Regions from separate parts of the Paenibacillus yanchengensis genome, predicted to be linked through region 1. Evidence: predicted binding sites of a transcription regulator. Region 1 holds the regulator's gene; the other holds the start of a gene.
What was found. The regulator NrdR, encoded in region 1, represses ribonucleotide reductase genes. The targets are predictions, from matches to a motif close to AACACNATATATNGTGTT.
Positions count from the first base shown of each region.

Region 1 (8,063 bases):
GTACGTAAGTTTATGGATGACATTGTGCTGGAAGCAAGAGAAAATGGATACGTTACGACAATATTAGAGCGGAGACGTTACTTGCCAGAGATTAAATCATCTAATTTTAATTTACGTTCCTTTGCCGAAAGAACAGCGATGAATACACCGATTCAAGGTTCGGCGGCAGATATTATTAAACTTGCGATGGTACAAATGGATGAAGTTATAAAAGAGAAAAAATTACGAAGCAGAATGCTACTTCAAGTACATGATGAGTTGGTATTTGAAGTTCCAAAAGATGAATTAGAGTTGATGAAACAACTAGTACCAGAGGTAATGTCTAACGCGGTTAAATTAGATGTACCTTTAAGTGCATCTGTTAGTTTTGGTGCAAATTGGTACGAAGCAAAATAGTAGTGTGGGGGATTATGTGCCATGCCAGAGTTACCGGAAGTTGAAACGGTTAGAAGAACATTAATGCAACTAGTAGTGGGGAAACAGATTGACCATGTTACGATTAACTTGCCACGCATAATAAAACGACCGATCGAGCCTGAACAATTTGCCGATGCTATTGTTGGTCAAACGATTCAGACGATTGAGCGTAGAGGGAAATTTTTGAAAATAATGATGGATGAGTTAATGTTAGTATCACATTTGCGAATGGAAGGGAAATATGGGGTGTACGACAAAAGTGATCCGTTGGAACCTCATACCCATGTCATCTTTCATTTTACAGATGGTACGGAATTAAGGTATAGAGATGTAAGGCAATTTGGTACGATGCATTTATTTTTACCCGCCGAGGAATCACTACTTCCGCCATTGAATAAACTTGGAGTAGAGCCTTTGGACGAACAATTTACTGTACAAGTGTTACGAGAAAAGCTGGAAAGACGTTCATCCAAGATTAAGCCGTTGTTGCTGAATCAAGAGCATGTCGTTGGATTAGGCAACATTTATGTCGATGAAGCTTTGTTCAAAGCACGGATTCATCCGGAGCGAGAAGCGAGTACATTAACAGAAGCCGAGTGGTCGATGCTGTTTATTTCTATTAAGGAAACGTTGCAGCAAGCGGTGGAAATGGGCGGATCTTCTATTAAATCGTATGTAAATGGACAAGGTGAAATGGGGATGTTCCAACAGCAATTGCTAGTATATGGTCGAAAAAGTGAACCATGCCCAACATGTGATCATCCAATTGAAAAGTTAAAAGTGGCTGGGCGCGGAACGCATATATGTACTAAATGTCAACAGAAGCTTTAATGAACGAATGAAAACTCCTCCCTGCTCTCATGCACCTGTTCTATGCTGATGCATAAGATAGTGGTGAGACGGGGGAGGAGATGTAATTGCTTGAACTGATGATGTCGCTTGCTGCATTAGCTTTTGCAGTTAGTTTAGATGGTTTTGCCGTTGGTGTTGCCTATGGATTACGTAAAATTAAAATACCATTTTTTTCTATTGTTATCATTGCTTGTTGCTCTGGTTTGATTATATGGCTATCGATGCAAGCAGGTACGATACTAACCTTAGTGTTATCACCACAAATAGCAAAATGGATAGGAGCATTCATTTTAATTGCTATGGGTAGTTGGTCGCTTTTGCAACATATTCGTCATCGAATGGTAAGTGCTGCAAAAGAAAAACAAGTACCAGTTGGGAAAGTGCAAGCTGAAGCGATAGATCAACAAGTAAAATCAGCGAATTCGAAACAAGTATTAACGCTCGAGATGAAGCGACTAGGGCTTGTTATACAAATATTGCGTACACCGCAAGCGGCAGATGTAGACCGTTCCGGTAATATATCAGCGAAAGAAGCGATTATGTTAGGTACAGCATTATCTCTTGATGCACTTGGCGCAGGTATCGGTGCAGCAATGCTTGGACTGCCGTCGTTAGTTACAGCTTTTACGATTGCTATTTGCAGTGCCTTGTTACTTTTTGGTGGTCTACAAGCAGGGCTACATATGGTTGGGAGACGCCAATTGAAATGGATAGCTATATTGCCAGGAATATTATTAGTTGTCATTGGAATTGTTCGTTTATTATGATGGGAGGTGACGATCGTTGATCATCGGATTGACTGGAGGAATAGCGACTGGTAAATCGACAGTTGCTACAATGTTAAAGCAGTTAGGGGCTGCAGTAGTAGATGCAGATCAAATTGCTCGAGAGGTGGTAGAGCCTGGCAAACCAGCGCTAGAGGCAATTGCCTCATTATTTGGACAAGCTATATTGCAATCGGATGGTCAGTTAGATCGGGTTAAACTCGGTAGTATTGTGTTTTCTGACAAAAGCAAGCTACAGCAGTTAGAAGCAATTACTCATCCAGCAATTCGAGAAGAAATGCATCGTAAAATAGAGCATATGCAACAACATTCCGATTCGCGATTGATTGTCGCTGATATCCCTTTATTGTATGAAACAAAGCAAGAGGATTATTATAAAGAAGTGCTAGTTGTTTACGTACCAAGCAGTATCCAGCTGATTCGATTAATGGAACGGAATGGGATGACAGAAGTCGAAGCAAAGCGACGAATAGCGCTGCAAATGGATATTGAACAAAAAAGACAGCGAGCCACCTGGGTAATTGATAATAGTGGCACAGTGCCAGCTACATACGAACAAGTAGAAAAGTTTTGGAATAGTCGGGTATTGTTATGAAGATTCGAGTGAAAAAACGATTTTATTTTATTTTGTTGCTTGTCATATGTATCATATTATTTGCAAATTCGAAAATAATAGGAACGTTATTATATCCTATTCAATATAAAGAAGTTATTCGAAATAATGCCGAAAAATACGATCTCGAGCCACAGTTAATAGCCGCTATTATTCGGGCGGAATCCAATTTTCAAACGGGTAGAGAATCACGAAAAGGTGCACTTGGTTTAATGCAACTAATGCCAGAAACGGCGAATTGGGTAATGGATAAAGCAGGATTCGAAAAAGTGGATGACGGTCATCTTTTGGAAGATGTTGATGCAAGTGTGGAAATTGGTAGTTGGTATTTGCACTCTTTATTTCAGCAATTTAATAATAATCAAATAGCAGCTATTGCTGCTTATAATGCAGGCCCTGGCAATGTGCGAAAATGGCTAAAAAATGGAACATGGGATGGCTTAGAAGAAACGGTCAAAAATATTCCATTTGGGGAAACACGTCACTATGTACAAAAAGTACAATACTATTATAATAAGTATAAGAAGACATATCCTATATTTTAATAAGTGAAGAAAAGCCTTGAAGTAGGTCACTTCAGGACGAATACTTCAAGGCTTCACTTGTATTGGCGTTATAATACAATAATTATTGACGACCAGCTAGAGATTGTTGTGCGATTTGCACTAGACGACGAGTAATCGAACCACCGATTGAACCTGTGTCTTTAGTAGCCATGTTACCGTAGTAACCGTCTTGAGGAATAGCAATTCCTAATTCTTGAGCTACTTCATATTTCATTTGATCTAGTGCTGCAGTAGCTTGAGGTACAAGCAATTGATTGCTGCTACGTGAATTGTTCATTTATGTTCACCTCCTCGCGGGTTGGTAACTGTATTATGTGCGATATTACAAACTTCATTCATGTAAAAATTGGTAATTTTTTTATTCAATTGTTTTGACTTAAATTTTAATAAATGATGGAGGCGAAATCGAGCTATGAAATGTCCGTATTGTGATTACTCAGGTACAAAAGTATTGGACTCCAGACCAGCTAATGAAAACAAATCGATTAGACGCCGCCGCGAATGTGAGCAATGTAGTCGTCGGTTTACCACATTTGAAATGGTGGAAGAAACCCCTTTAATAGTAATTAAAAAAGATGGTAGTCGTGAAGAATTTAGTCGCGATAAAATTTTACGAGGATTAATTAGAGCATGTGAAAAGCGTCCTGTTTCATTAGAGCAATTAGAAGTGATTGTATCAGAAGTAGAGAAAGAAATTAGAACAACTGCACAAGGCGAAGTAGAAAGTAGCCACATTGGAAATGTAGTTATGAACGAACTATATCCGTTAGATGAAGTGGCATACGTACGATTTGCTTCAGTATATCGTCAGTTTAAAGATATAGATATGTTTATGAGCGAATTAAGTAGTATTTTATCAGGGCATCAATTGAAAGATGTGAAAGATAAAAAGAATATGTTGGACGAAAAATGTAACGATTAGCAGTGTTACTTTAGCGATAAAACTAGGATATCATTGACTATTCATGTAAAATTGTGGTACAGTAAAAGTTGTGAAAATTACTAAGAGGGGCTATAGTTTAGGGGGAAAATAGGTCACTGGCAGTGATCAGTCCGCGGTTCGATTCCGCGTAGCTCCACCAATATATTGTAACTTACTGAAGGACGGCAGATATGCTGTCCTTTTTTTGTTGTTAAAAAGTAGTAACTATATTATAATTTTGCTATCTTCTAAAAACGAGGTGGAATGGATGTCAATCCGAATCATTCGAAGTAATTAGTTTTCGGGCCAGAAAAAACGCGTACTGGCTATCAAGGGGGAAGTCTGCCTTTTGATCAGATGAAAACGAAAACAACGAACGATATTGGGTGACATTGTTATTCTAATTTACTTCTTTTTGGAGGTTTTTTTATGTTGAAAAAATGTTTAGTAGCATTTCGATGGTCTATATTATTATATATTTTCCTTGGTTTTGTGGCGCAATTTTTTTCCACTATCGGAATTTGGTCGTTACAAGTAGTAGTTGATCGTGTAGTTACAGCCAAACACTACACCGAGCTAGTGCCGGAGATTACTCTTTATGGTGCAATACTTATTATTGCTGCCATTACACATTATATATTGGAGTACCCTCATACTTATTTATCACACAGTATTTTTGAAAAGTTAAAAATTATGGCATTGTCTAAAGTTTCAAAAATTGATTATGCTGCTTACCAAAACATAGGTACAGGAGAAATGATCAAAGTAATTGAAAATGGAGCCGCTGCCGGTAGAAATATGATTCATTCTTTTTACTTACAGATATTACACGATCTATTACCGACTGTTATTTTTAGTTTATTATTTTTAAGTTTTTATAATAGAGAAGTTATGATAATTATTTTAGCTGGTTATATTATTATATTTATAATGAGTTATGCCCTTTTGCGAGTAATGTATCGGATAAAAACATCTTTACTTGAAAAACAAGAAAACATGTCTAAATACTCGATTCGTGGTTTTATGGAGCTGGTTGTCTTTCGCTTAAATAAGCGATATGTGCAGGAGATAAGCCGATTGCGTATTACAGCTGATGAAGTAGTTAAGAAAAATGTACAAATAAAAATGATTCATGAATCGTTTTTCTCGATTTTTGCTTTATTTGTTATTGTCATTAAAATAGTTGTGTTAGCGTATGGAGTTAAAAGTGTCATATCAGATGAATCTTCTATTGGTGTTATCCTTGCATTACTTTTGTTAATTGATCAAGTCTATACTCCTATTGCGATATTTAATGTTTTATTTGTGGAATACAAATTAGACAGAGTGACCTATAACCGCTTTGAAAATTTTTTGAATGCTCCAGAAGATATCAACTTAGAACAAGGAACAGAAATCGTAGCGTTTCGAGGAAATGTAGAATTTCAACATGTTTCTTTTGCCTATGGGAATTTTAAATTATTGCACAATATGACTTTTTCGATTAAACAAGGGAGTACAGTAGCTATTGTAGGTTTGAGTGGTAGTGGAAAGTCTACCATCATTAAATTAATATTAGGACTGCTCAAAAAAAGCTCTGGGCACATCTTATTGGATGGTGTTAATATCGACGAAGTAAAATTAAACAGTTTGTATAATCATATATCTTATGTGTCGCAAGAAGCACCAATATTTGATACGACGATAAGGGAAAACATTGTTTTTGATGAGCAAATGACAGATGAGCAAATTTATGAAATATTGGATGACGTACATTTGAAGGAAACAGTTTGGAACTTTCCCGATCGATTAAATACTATGGTTGGAGAAAGAGGAATGAAATTATCTGGGGGAGAGAGACAGCGATTAGCTTTCGCCAGAATTATTGCGCAGCAAAGAAGTTTTGTTATATTAGATGAGCCGTTTTCAGCATTAGACCATTATACAGAGCAGAATGTAATGAATAGCTTAACGAGTCTGCTTTCTGACAAAACAATAGTTATCATTACACATCAGTTACATTTTTTGGAGCATGTAGATCATATTTTGTTAGTCAAAAATGGCGTAATGGTTGGTGAAGGAAGTTTTAAGCAGCTACTGCATAGCAACATTTATTTCCAACAGTTGTGGGATAACGATGTTACAGACAAGCGAAAACCAGTGGTAATGGAACTTAAGGAATAGGTGAACCGAAAAAGATCGTTGTACAATAGTTCCATAAAGTAGGGAGGATGGCGGAGAGTTTTTTTCTGTCATCCTTCGTTTTTATGGACAAATATTAAATTTGAAAAAAACGCTAGATTAATTGTACGTACAACATTATAATAGTGTTAGAAACATTCGTACAATTAATGTGGTAAAGGAGTGACTTGATTAGTGAACAGTACAATCAATCGTTTGAAGGAATCGGTATTGGAAGCTAATTTGGCGTTGCCTAAGTATAAGTTAGTGACGTTTACATGGGGTAATGTCAGTGCTATTGACCGAGAATCAGGTTATGTTGTTATTAAACCTAGTGGAGTGACCTATGATCAGCTAACGAAAGATAATATGGTTGTTGTAGATCTACAGGGTAACATTATAGAAGGTAGTTACAAACCATCATCAGATACACCTACTCATGTCGCATTATATCGCGCATTTCCAGGTGTAGGTGGGATTGTGCATACGCATTCTCCTTGGGCAACAAGCTGGGCGCAAGCGGCGAAAAGTTTGCCGGCGTTAGGGACGACCCACGCTGATTATTTTTATGGAGAAATTCCATGCACGAGAGCAATGACGGAGCAAGAAATTAACGGCGCTTATGAGGAAGAAACTGGGAACGTTATTATTGAAACTTTTGATAACCGGGATCCTTTGCAAACACCGGGTGTATTAGTGCATAGCCATGCTCCATTTGCTTGGGGAAAAGATGTAGATGAAGCTGTTCATAACGCTGTCGTTTTGGAAGAAGTAGCAAAAATGGCAACTCGCACCTTTATGATCAATCCAAATATTCGAGAAATGCAATCTGTATTGTTAGATCGTCATTTTTTACGTAAACATGGTGTAAACGCTTATTATGGTCAGGAGGAGAGTCATTAATGACGAAGAAATATGCCATTGGCATTGATTATGGAACACAATCGGGACGAGCGGTAATCGTTGATTTGGATAACGGTGCAGAAATAGCCGATCACGTGACGCCATATGCTCATCATGTAATGGACAGTAAAATTCCTACTTGCGATATACCATTACCACCAGATTGGGCATTACAGCATCCGTTAGATTATATAGAAGTGATTCGTACTTCAGTTCCAGCTGTTATGACAGCAGCTAACATAGATCCGCAGCAAGTGATCGGAATTGGAATAGATTTTACAGCTTGTACGATGCTGCCGATTAATGAAGACAATGAGCCACTCTGTCTGTTAAAGGAATATGAAGCAAACCCGCATAGTTGGGTGAAATTATGGAAACATCATGCAGCGCAAGAAGAAGCTAACCGAATTAATGAATTGGCAGAGCAGCGTGGAGAACGATGGTTACAACGTTATGGCGGGAAAATATCATCGGAGTGGATGATGGCAAAAGTCTGGCAAATATTGAATGAAGCTCCAGAGATATATGAAGTAACGGATCAATTTGTTGAAGCAACAGATTGGGTTATCGGGCAATTATCCGGTGTCATTAAACGAAATAGTTGTACTGCTGGCTACAAAGCGATTTGGCATAAACAAGATGGCTATCCGAGTGAGCAATTTTTTAAAGCATTGGACCCCCGCCTGGAACATGTAACGTCAACGAAGCTGCGTGGTGAAATCGTTCCGCTAGGTACTAGAGTGGGCGGCTTATCCCGCAAGTTTGCAGAGATGACAGGACTACCAGAAGGCATTGCTATTGCAGCAGGTAACGTTGATGCGCATGCAGCCGTTCCAGCGGTCGGA
Region 1 is NZ_JBHUMH010000054.1:35,398-43,460, forward strand. Features, by position in the region: gene polA (DNA polymerase I) at 1-396, shown strand, start outside; gene mutM (DNA-formamidopyrimidine glycosylase) at 418-1,248, shown strand; gene ACFSTH_RS14245 (MntP/YtaF family protein) at 1,335-2,036, shown strand; gene coaE (dephospho-CoA kinase) at 2,053-2,649, shown strand; gene ACFSTH_RS14255 (lytic transglycosylase domain-containing protein) at 2,646-3,212, shown strand; gene ACFSTH_RS14260 (small, acid-soluble spore protein, alpha/beta type) at 3,295-3,510, opposite strand; gene nrdR (transcriptional regulator NrdR) at 3,646-4,155, shown strand; tRNA gene ACFSTH_RS14270 (tRNA-Ala) at 4,242-4,315, shown strand; gene ACFSTH_RS14275 (ABC transporter ATP-binding protein) at 4,585-6,318, shown strand; gene araD (L-ribulose-5-phosphate 4-epimerase) at 6,511-7,218, shown strand; gene ACFSTH_RS14285 (ribulokinase) at 7,218-8,063, shown strand, end outside.

Region 2 (8,063 bases), on a different contig from region 1:
TTACCAGTCGGTTTAACCAATACTTCAATACAGTGTTATTCGCAGTCAACGTATCCATCAATTGCTCATAGGCGCTGTCCCCTAACCGCTGTCTACAACGCTGCAATCCATTTATCGCTCGATTCAAAATTAAAGTGCACACTTGTTCATTCTGTTGATATACAACGTGCGTCAAATAATGAATAACTGTCCAATACAATTCGAATGGATTTATAATATCGGCCCGTTTATCTTTATAGGTTAAATAGTACGTGTATGGCGTAACCGATCCTTGTTTATGGTCGTCCATAAAATCTGCAAAATCATCAGCCAACTGGTTATAAATACCATAATAAAACGTACGGGCAGTAAACCCCTCATCTTCCTCACTATGAACGACTGCCCGAGCAATTAAACGAGATGATGATGACTTAATAATAACCGGATAATATAACGCTTCATTCGTATAATGCTGCACCGATAATGACTTGGCACGATCTTGTTCTTGCGCATGAAAAAAAACATAAGCTTGTTCAAAAAATTGCTGCTGTTTCTCTGGAGGTAAGTGCTGTTGAATATATAGAAATGCTTGCTGTAGTTCTTCTTGCACATATAAAATAAACGTTTGATGCGCTCCAGCCCACGTTTGTTGCTGTGGAACGATACCAGTAAGTAATGTTTGGCGAATCATATTCGAATAGAGCTGTTTCTCCTCTAGGGAAAAAGATGGTGCATCTAACAAATCGTCAATAAACGGATACGTTATACCGTAGCAATAGCCCAGTCGAAATGCTTCATCTAGTCGCTCTGCTTTCACTACCGGATCAATCTGTTCTTCCATATCTTCTAGTGCATGCATCACAACACCAATAATTATTTTTATTAATTTTCGTTGTGCGTGCCCAGCATCCATTCCTTCCGGAATATGAACAGCTACTTGATGCAATCGTTCCATTAACCAAATAGCCGTTTCCGTAATCTGATGTCGTTGAGCCCAGCGAAAAAATCCATCCGTACTTAACCATTCCATTTCATCGTGCTGCTGGTTCTTCTCTTGCTTTATCAACCTAGTCTTCAAGCGGCTAGCCATTCGCTGTACACTTGTCCAAGTCGCCGCAGCATCCATATTTTTGCCCAAATCCCTCATATATAAATAAGCAATACTTCGTTCCAAATAATCATCTAATTTCCCTTGCTTCTCCAATGTGTGCAAATAATGATTAGAGGATACACCAGGCACATTGCGATAATCCAACTTAAACCAACGATAATACCACGATTGCTGTCGTCTATTATCTTTTTCCCATTGCTTAAAATCCACTACTAATTGTTCCATATACGTATTATTTTCTAGCAACGAATGTAAAGTGGTAAAATATTGGGCTGCTTCCTGCTCGGCATTCCTATAACTTTTTACATCATCTATTAAAAATGGTTCACTCATCATTCCCATACCTCATATTCAATTTTCTATATTATACGAACTTATAGAATGCAAGTTGCATAATAGATTTGTTAATGACAACTTTGCGACGATATTTCAACAAATATACAGCAATGTTTGCCTTTTCTGTGTATTTATCAAAAAACACTAGAACTTGTGTCGCATTATCGTTTATCATCAAATTATAACTATATATTGATTCTCACTTCCGATATAACGATGGAATTTATCCATTAATTTAATGACTACATAATCAAAAATAATTAAAGAGGTGCTCCCATGTCCTTACCATTTAAAGAGTTTGTACAGTTAGCTCAAACTATTATTGATGTACAAGATGAAGATATTACTCGTGAAAATGCCAATATGAATGGCGAAAGTTTTTCTGGAAAAATGAGTAAACTAGGCAGTGAATTTGCAAAATGGTACGCTAAACATACGGTGATGCCATCCGAGCTTGTACAAGCAATCGAGCATAACTATGTCTATGTCCATGATCTCGATCAATACGTACTAGGCACAACAAATTGTATTTTCATTCCTTTTGATAAATTGTTAGCTAGAGGATTTAATACAGGAAATGGTAGTGTTCGCCCACCAAACTCGATTACGACAGCAATGTCGTTAACAGCCATTATTTTTCAATCACAACAGAATGCACAATTTGGTGGTGTTTCCGCGAATAAGTTAGATTGGGATTTAGCACCATACATTAATAAGTCATTCCAAAAACATTTTATCAAAGCAAAAAAAATATGCAAAGAACAAGCAAAAATTGCCATTATGAGTGATGGTTCATTAGAAGCTCATGAGCAGGAAGAGTTACCGATAATGTTCTCCAATAATGCGTTAGCCGATCGTTATCCGCTTAGTTATGCGATAGCTTATGAATGGACAGTTGAAGAAACGAATCAAGCTGCTGAAGCGCTTATTCATAACTTAAATACCATGTCTTCACGTGCTGGCGGTCAAATTCCTTTCACTAGTATTAACTATGGAACATGTACATCGCCTGAAGGGCAGCTCGTCATTGATGCATTGTTGAATGCAACGATCAAAGGGCTTGGTAATGGAGAAACACCTGTTTTTCCGATTCAAATTTTTAAATGTAAGCAAGGGATTAACCAACAACCAGGTGAACCTAACTATCATCTCTTTTTGAAAAGCATTGAATGTGCTTCGAAACGTCTCTATCCTAACTTTGCTAATATCGATGCACCATTTAATGCCGAATACTATATCGAAGGGCAACCAGATACGGAATTTGCTACGATGGGCTGTCGCACTAGATTAGTTGGTGATCGATTCGGATGTAATCATTTATCCGGCAAAGGTAATTTATCTTTTAATACAATTAATTTAGTAAAATTAGGGATCGAATATGGTATTTATACGAATAACCGCTCCGAATGTGATGAAGCTGGATTTTATATTGCTTTGAACAAATATTTAGATATAGCATTGCAAGGCTTGCTGCATCGCTATCAATTACAAGCTATCCAGCCCGCCAAAGCATCAGACTTTATGATGCGAGAAGATGTATGGGAGGGTGGTGCAGAACTCGCTCCCAATGAGCCAGTAGAGCAGCTATTACGACATGGTAGCATATCACTAGGCTTTATAGGTATCGCTGAATGTATGAAAGCTCTGTTTGGCAAACATCATGCGGAAGATGAATTTGTATATAACAAAGCTTTAGAGCTCGTTAGTTATATGCGTCATTACTGCAATATGAGAAGCGAAGAACATCAACTGAATATTACGTTATTTGCTACTCCAGCAGAAGGATTAAGTGGTAAATTTACGAAAATAGATCGCGCTACTTATGGTTTGATACAAGGTGTTACTGATCGAGAATACTATACGAATTCTTTCCATGTTCCTGTCTATTATTCGGTTAGTGCCGCCAAAAAAATACAGTTAGAAGCACCTTTTCATGCTTTATGTAATGCTGGCGCAATATCTTATATTGAACTAGATGGCAATGCACGAAACAACACTGTCGCTTTTCAACGTATTGTTCAATATGCATTAGAGCAACAAATAAGCTACTTTAGCGTAAATCATCCGATTGATCGCTGCCCCGCTTGCGGTTATGAAGGAATGATTGGAGAAACTTGTCCCACCTGTGGAATTAGCGACGAAGAACAGCCATTTCGTCGGTTGCGGCGAGTAACTGGTTATCTCACAGGCGATTATATGACTCGGTTCAACGCTGCCAAAGTAGCGGAAGTAAGAGATCGGCTCAAACATTTATGAATATTTGCGGTTATTATCCAGAAAGCATCAATGAAGGACCTGGATTGCGAGCGGTCATTTTCATTAGCGGCTGTATACATGCCTGCCAAGGCTGCTTCAGCAAACATACATGGTCTTTCAAAGCGGGCGAACCTTTTGATGAAAAAAAACAAAGAGAAATATTAACTGATATTAGTAGCAACCCGCTACTACAAGGTGTAACATTATGCGGTGGTGATCCTTTTTTTTCGGCTGTAGATGTCGTTCCTTTTGTAAAAACCTTAAAATCCAAGCTATCTCATCTCGATGTATGGAGCTATACTGGCTTTACTTTCGAACAATTAATCGCCGATCCAGCCGATAGTAAGTATCAGCTATTACAGTTATGTGACGTTATCATTGACGGTAAATTTGTTGAAGCAAAACGTGATTTAACATTAGTATATCGAGGTTCTTCGAACCAGCGAATTATCGATGTAGAGCAAAGTTTACAAAGCGGTCAGCCCGAACCTTTCTTTTAGGTGGTGGCTGGCTTTTTTACGGTCAACATTTGGACTAATCGCCAATATTTTTTGCATGCAGCTTAAATGATTACAAAACATTGCGTTACAATTAATCTGCCCATTACATTCAGAGGTTATGATATAGAGGTATTACAAACAAAAGAAAGGAGTTTTACTATGGGTATTCACACTTATTTTCAGTCACTAACAGACTTAGAACGAATTATACGGTGTCCCGGCAAGTTCAAATTTCAAGAGCACAGCGTTTCCGCACATTCTTGGAAAGTAGTTCAATATGCTAAAACTTTAGCTGACATTGAAGAAAGCAATGGAGCTACGATTGATTGGAAAAAACTTTACGAAATTACAAGCAGTCATGATTATGGTGAAATTTTTATCGGAGATATTAAAACACCGGTCAAACATTACTCCCTTGAATTACGAGCTATGCTGCAACAAGTCGAAGAAGGAATGGTCGCTCATTTCATTGACGAACATATTCCAGAGCAGTTCAAAACCATTTTTCGTAGACAATTACGAGAAGGTAAAGACAATTCCGTCGAAGGAAAAATATTAGAAGTTGCTGACAAGTTAGATCAAATTTATGAAGCTTTTACAGAATTACAACGAGGAAATACCGAAAAAGAATTTATTGTAATGTACCGAGATGCACTAGTTAAAATCAAAGGGATTACATTACACTGTGTAGACTACTTTTTAGCAGAAATATTACCCGACATGGTCAAAGAAGGCTCCAAATCTCCGATTAATATCGCTCAGATTACAGAAGAAGCACTCTCTATCCCTTCTAAAGCTAAACCTTCTACGCCATCCAACGAGTAATAAGAACGATTCAACTTTTTATCAACCCTCTTGCTCTTTCATTTGTTACTCTCTTCCTTATTGTTTCCCTATTTTTTCATACCAAGCACCTACGTTTCCAACTTTAATTAATGAAAAACAAAAAGAGATGGTAAACTCTCTACCAACTCTTATTTTAATGTTTGCCATTAAGATACTAACTTCAATCCACTTACACCAATAATAATAATAATGACACTTATAATTCTTCCTAAACTCTTTGACTCATTAAAAAAGATCATATTTACAATTACAGCTGCTGCCGTCCCAATCCCTATCCATACCGCATAAGCAATACTCACTTGTAAGTAATTAAAGGATGCATAAAGCAAGACAAATGCCATGCCAAAACCGCTCGCAAAAATTAGCGCATTCGGAATACTTTTCTTTTCATTAAACTTATTTAATCCAATAACCCCGATCAACTCCATAATAGCTGCAACAATAACGAGCAACCAACCCATGATGTATTCCTCCTTTGCTTTTATTTGATAACTGATTGTGCTTTGGCAACATTAGCTTTTTTCTTGGCTGCTTCTTCTCGGTTATCTGCGAGTTGCAATGAAATGACACCTATAACAATAACGATAATAAAAAATATTTTAGACCCGCTAATTGGAGCATCAAATAAAAATATATCCATTAAAGCTGTCCCGACCGTACCTGCCGCTGCAAAAATAGCGTAGACCGTCCCAGTAGGCAAGTTTTCACAAGCTTTCGCTAGAAAATAGAAGTCAATTACAATTAACGCAATAATAATTGCCCAGTGCCATCCCGTGGATGCAACGTTAAATCCATATATCCATAACAGCTCACATAGCGACGTTAATACGACATAAATCCATGATTTATTCATCGCTCTACCTCCTTGACTGAACGTCATTCATAATTACGACTGACTGTCATTCATTATAAAGTAGTGCGCTATTTCTGTCAACTGTTGGACGTATGTCTGTTATTATAGTATCGTTTATTCCAAATTTTCTTTCATAAATATAATATCTTGATCAGCCAAACGAACAATAACTTTATAGTCAGGATTAGCAAAATGGTGTAACGAAACGCCAAATAAAAATCCACTATTTCCACTTTCTAGAAGTGGAGACGGAACTAACTGTTTTGGTTTTATAATATGTCCTATAATCGGTTTAGAACCAAATTCGTTTTCCTCTCCATACAACGTTTCCGTCAACGGTAATAACGACATTCCATTAGTGATGTCCATATCAATTTGCCATAGCTCTCCTATTACTTTTGCTTCATAAATAAAATTTTTCGACTTAGTCAGTGTTCCTATTGCAAAAAAATAAGCACATACTAACAGTACAGCCGTTATAATAATGATGCTATAAGTGGTTCTTCTTGTCATTCTTCGTTTGAATTTTTTCCATAAACCTAAAGATTGCTTATTTTGACTAACTTCAAGTACCGTTTGTGGAGCAGCAATGAGTTGTGCATGTAACTGCTGGCAATTAGAGCATTGTTGTAGATGATCTTGCAATTCCTCTTCGGTTTCTTTTCGCAGTAAGCCATCTATGTAGTTTTGTAATAAGTCCTCTGCTAAATAACATTTCATAACAATAAAACCTCCTGTAATTTTTGTTTCGCACGAAAGAAGGTAACTCTTGCCCAGTTCTCACTTTCCCCCATTACTTCACCGATTTCTGCAAAAGAAAATTCACCCGTCATTCGCATATGGACAACTTCTCGCATTGCTGTATTTAGTTGCCTAATTGCACGATATAGTTCTATCTTGTCAAAACGGAACAGTGCTTGTTCTTCTGGCGATTTACAAGTTGCATGTAAATGCTCGGTCAACGGATTGCCATCATATTTTTTCTTTTTATCTAACTCTTGGTACCATATATGTTTAGCGATTTGACATAACCATACTGAAAATTTGCATGTGCCATTATAATTTTTTAAGGAATACATTGCACGATAAAACGTTTCTGCCGTTAATTCTTCTGCTATCTGTTCATTACGAGTAAGGCTTAGTAAATATTTATAAACACCGCTTGCATGCTCCCGATATAGGCTATCAAAATCTTCCGTCATACTCTCCCCTCCTTCCATCTGCAACTTATATATCCGAAAAAAGACGGTTTCGTTACAAAGAAAACCTCGTCTTTTTTCAGTCACCAACATGCGGTGAAAAAAGACGAGGTATAATAAGACTGTAGCTGTCACTTTTACCTATGTAATTCGTATTTATTCGCTTTGCTTACTTGTTGAATAAACTGCTTCTCTGTGTCAGATAAGATCACGGTAGACGCTTTTATATTTTGTAATAATTGTAGAGCAGAACTAGCACCAGGTATTACTGTCGCTACAGTTTCATCACTGAGAGAGTAACGAATCGCCAACTGAGTTAACGTTCTTCCGCCTTCTTCGTCAATTAGCGAAGTCAATTGCTGACGCAATTGGTTTAATTCCTCTATTTCATAACCGTTAACTGCTTTGTCTGGTTGTCTACCTGTTGCGAGTACGCCACTAGCAAGTGGTCCACGAGCAATAACACTAATTTGTTTTTCCTTTAATAAAGGAAGTACTTCTTCCTCCGCCCGTCTATCGACCACACTATAAGCGTTCATCACTGATACGATATTAGAATGATCCGCATAGTGACGTATCACATTGGGTCTTATAGAAGATATACCATATTCGCGAATCCAGCCTTCTTGTTTTAGTTGTTCAAATGCCGCAATCGTTTCATCCATCGGATCATCGATAGTACCACCATGCAGTTGATACAAATCAATGTAATCTGTACCCAGTCGCCGCATACTTTTCTTGACCGCAGACAAAATATATTCTTTTGACGGGTCCCAGCTCCAGCCAGCTTGTCCATCTATACGTCGATTACCTACTTTGGTCGCTATAACTACTTCATGTCGATGTCCTTTTAATGCTTTACCAACTATTTCTTCATTTTGCCCTTCATCATACAAATCAGCTGTATCAAAAAAAGTAACTCCTTGATCAAAAGCGGTCTGTATAATAGACGTAGCTACCACTTCTTCTGTACCAAGCGACAT
Region 2 is NZ_JBHUMH010000053.1:1,306-9,368, forward strand. Features, by position in the region: gene ACFSTH_RS13825 (polyprenyl synthetase family protein) at 1-1,426, opposite strand, end outside; gene ACFSTH_RS13830 (anaerobic ribonucleoside triphosphate reductase) at 1,703-3,682, shown strand; gene nrdG (anaerobic ribonucleoside-triphosphate reductase activating protein) at 3,679-4,182, shown strand; gene ACFSTH_RS13840 (YfbR-like 5'-deoxynucleotidase) at 4,342-5,007, shown strand; gene ACFSTH_RS13845 (DMT family transporter) at 5,175-5,489, opposite strand; gene ACFSTH_RS13850 (DMT family transporter) at 5,510-5,881, opposite strand; gene ACFSTH_RS13855 (anti-sigma factor family protein) at 5,996-6,601, opposite strand; gene ACFSTH_RS13860 (RNA polymerase sigma factor) at 6,598-7,083, opposite strand; gene ACFSTH_RS13865 (aldo/keto reductase) at 7,218-8,063, opposite strand, start outside.
Region 2: a site for NrdR is predicted at 1,567-1,584, ahead of ACFSTH_RS13830 (anaerobic ribonucleoside triphosphate reductase). Genes of this name have one in related genera too.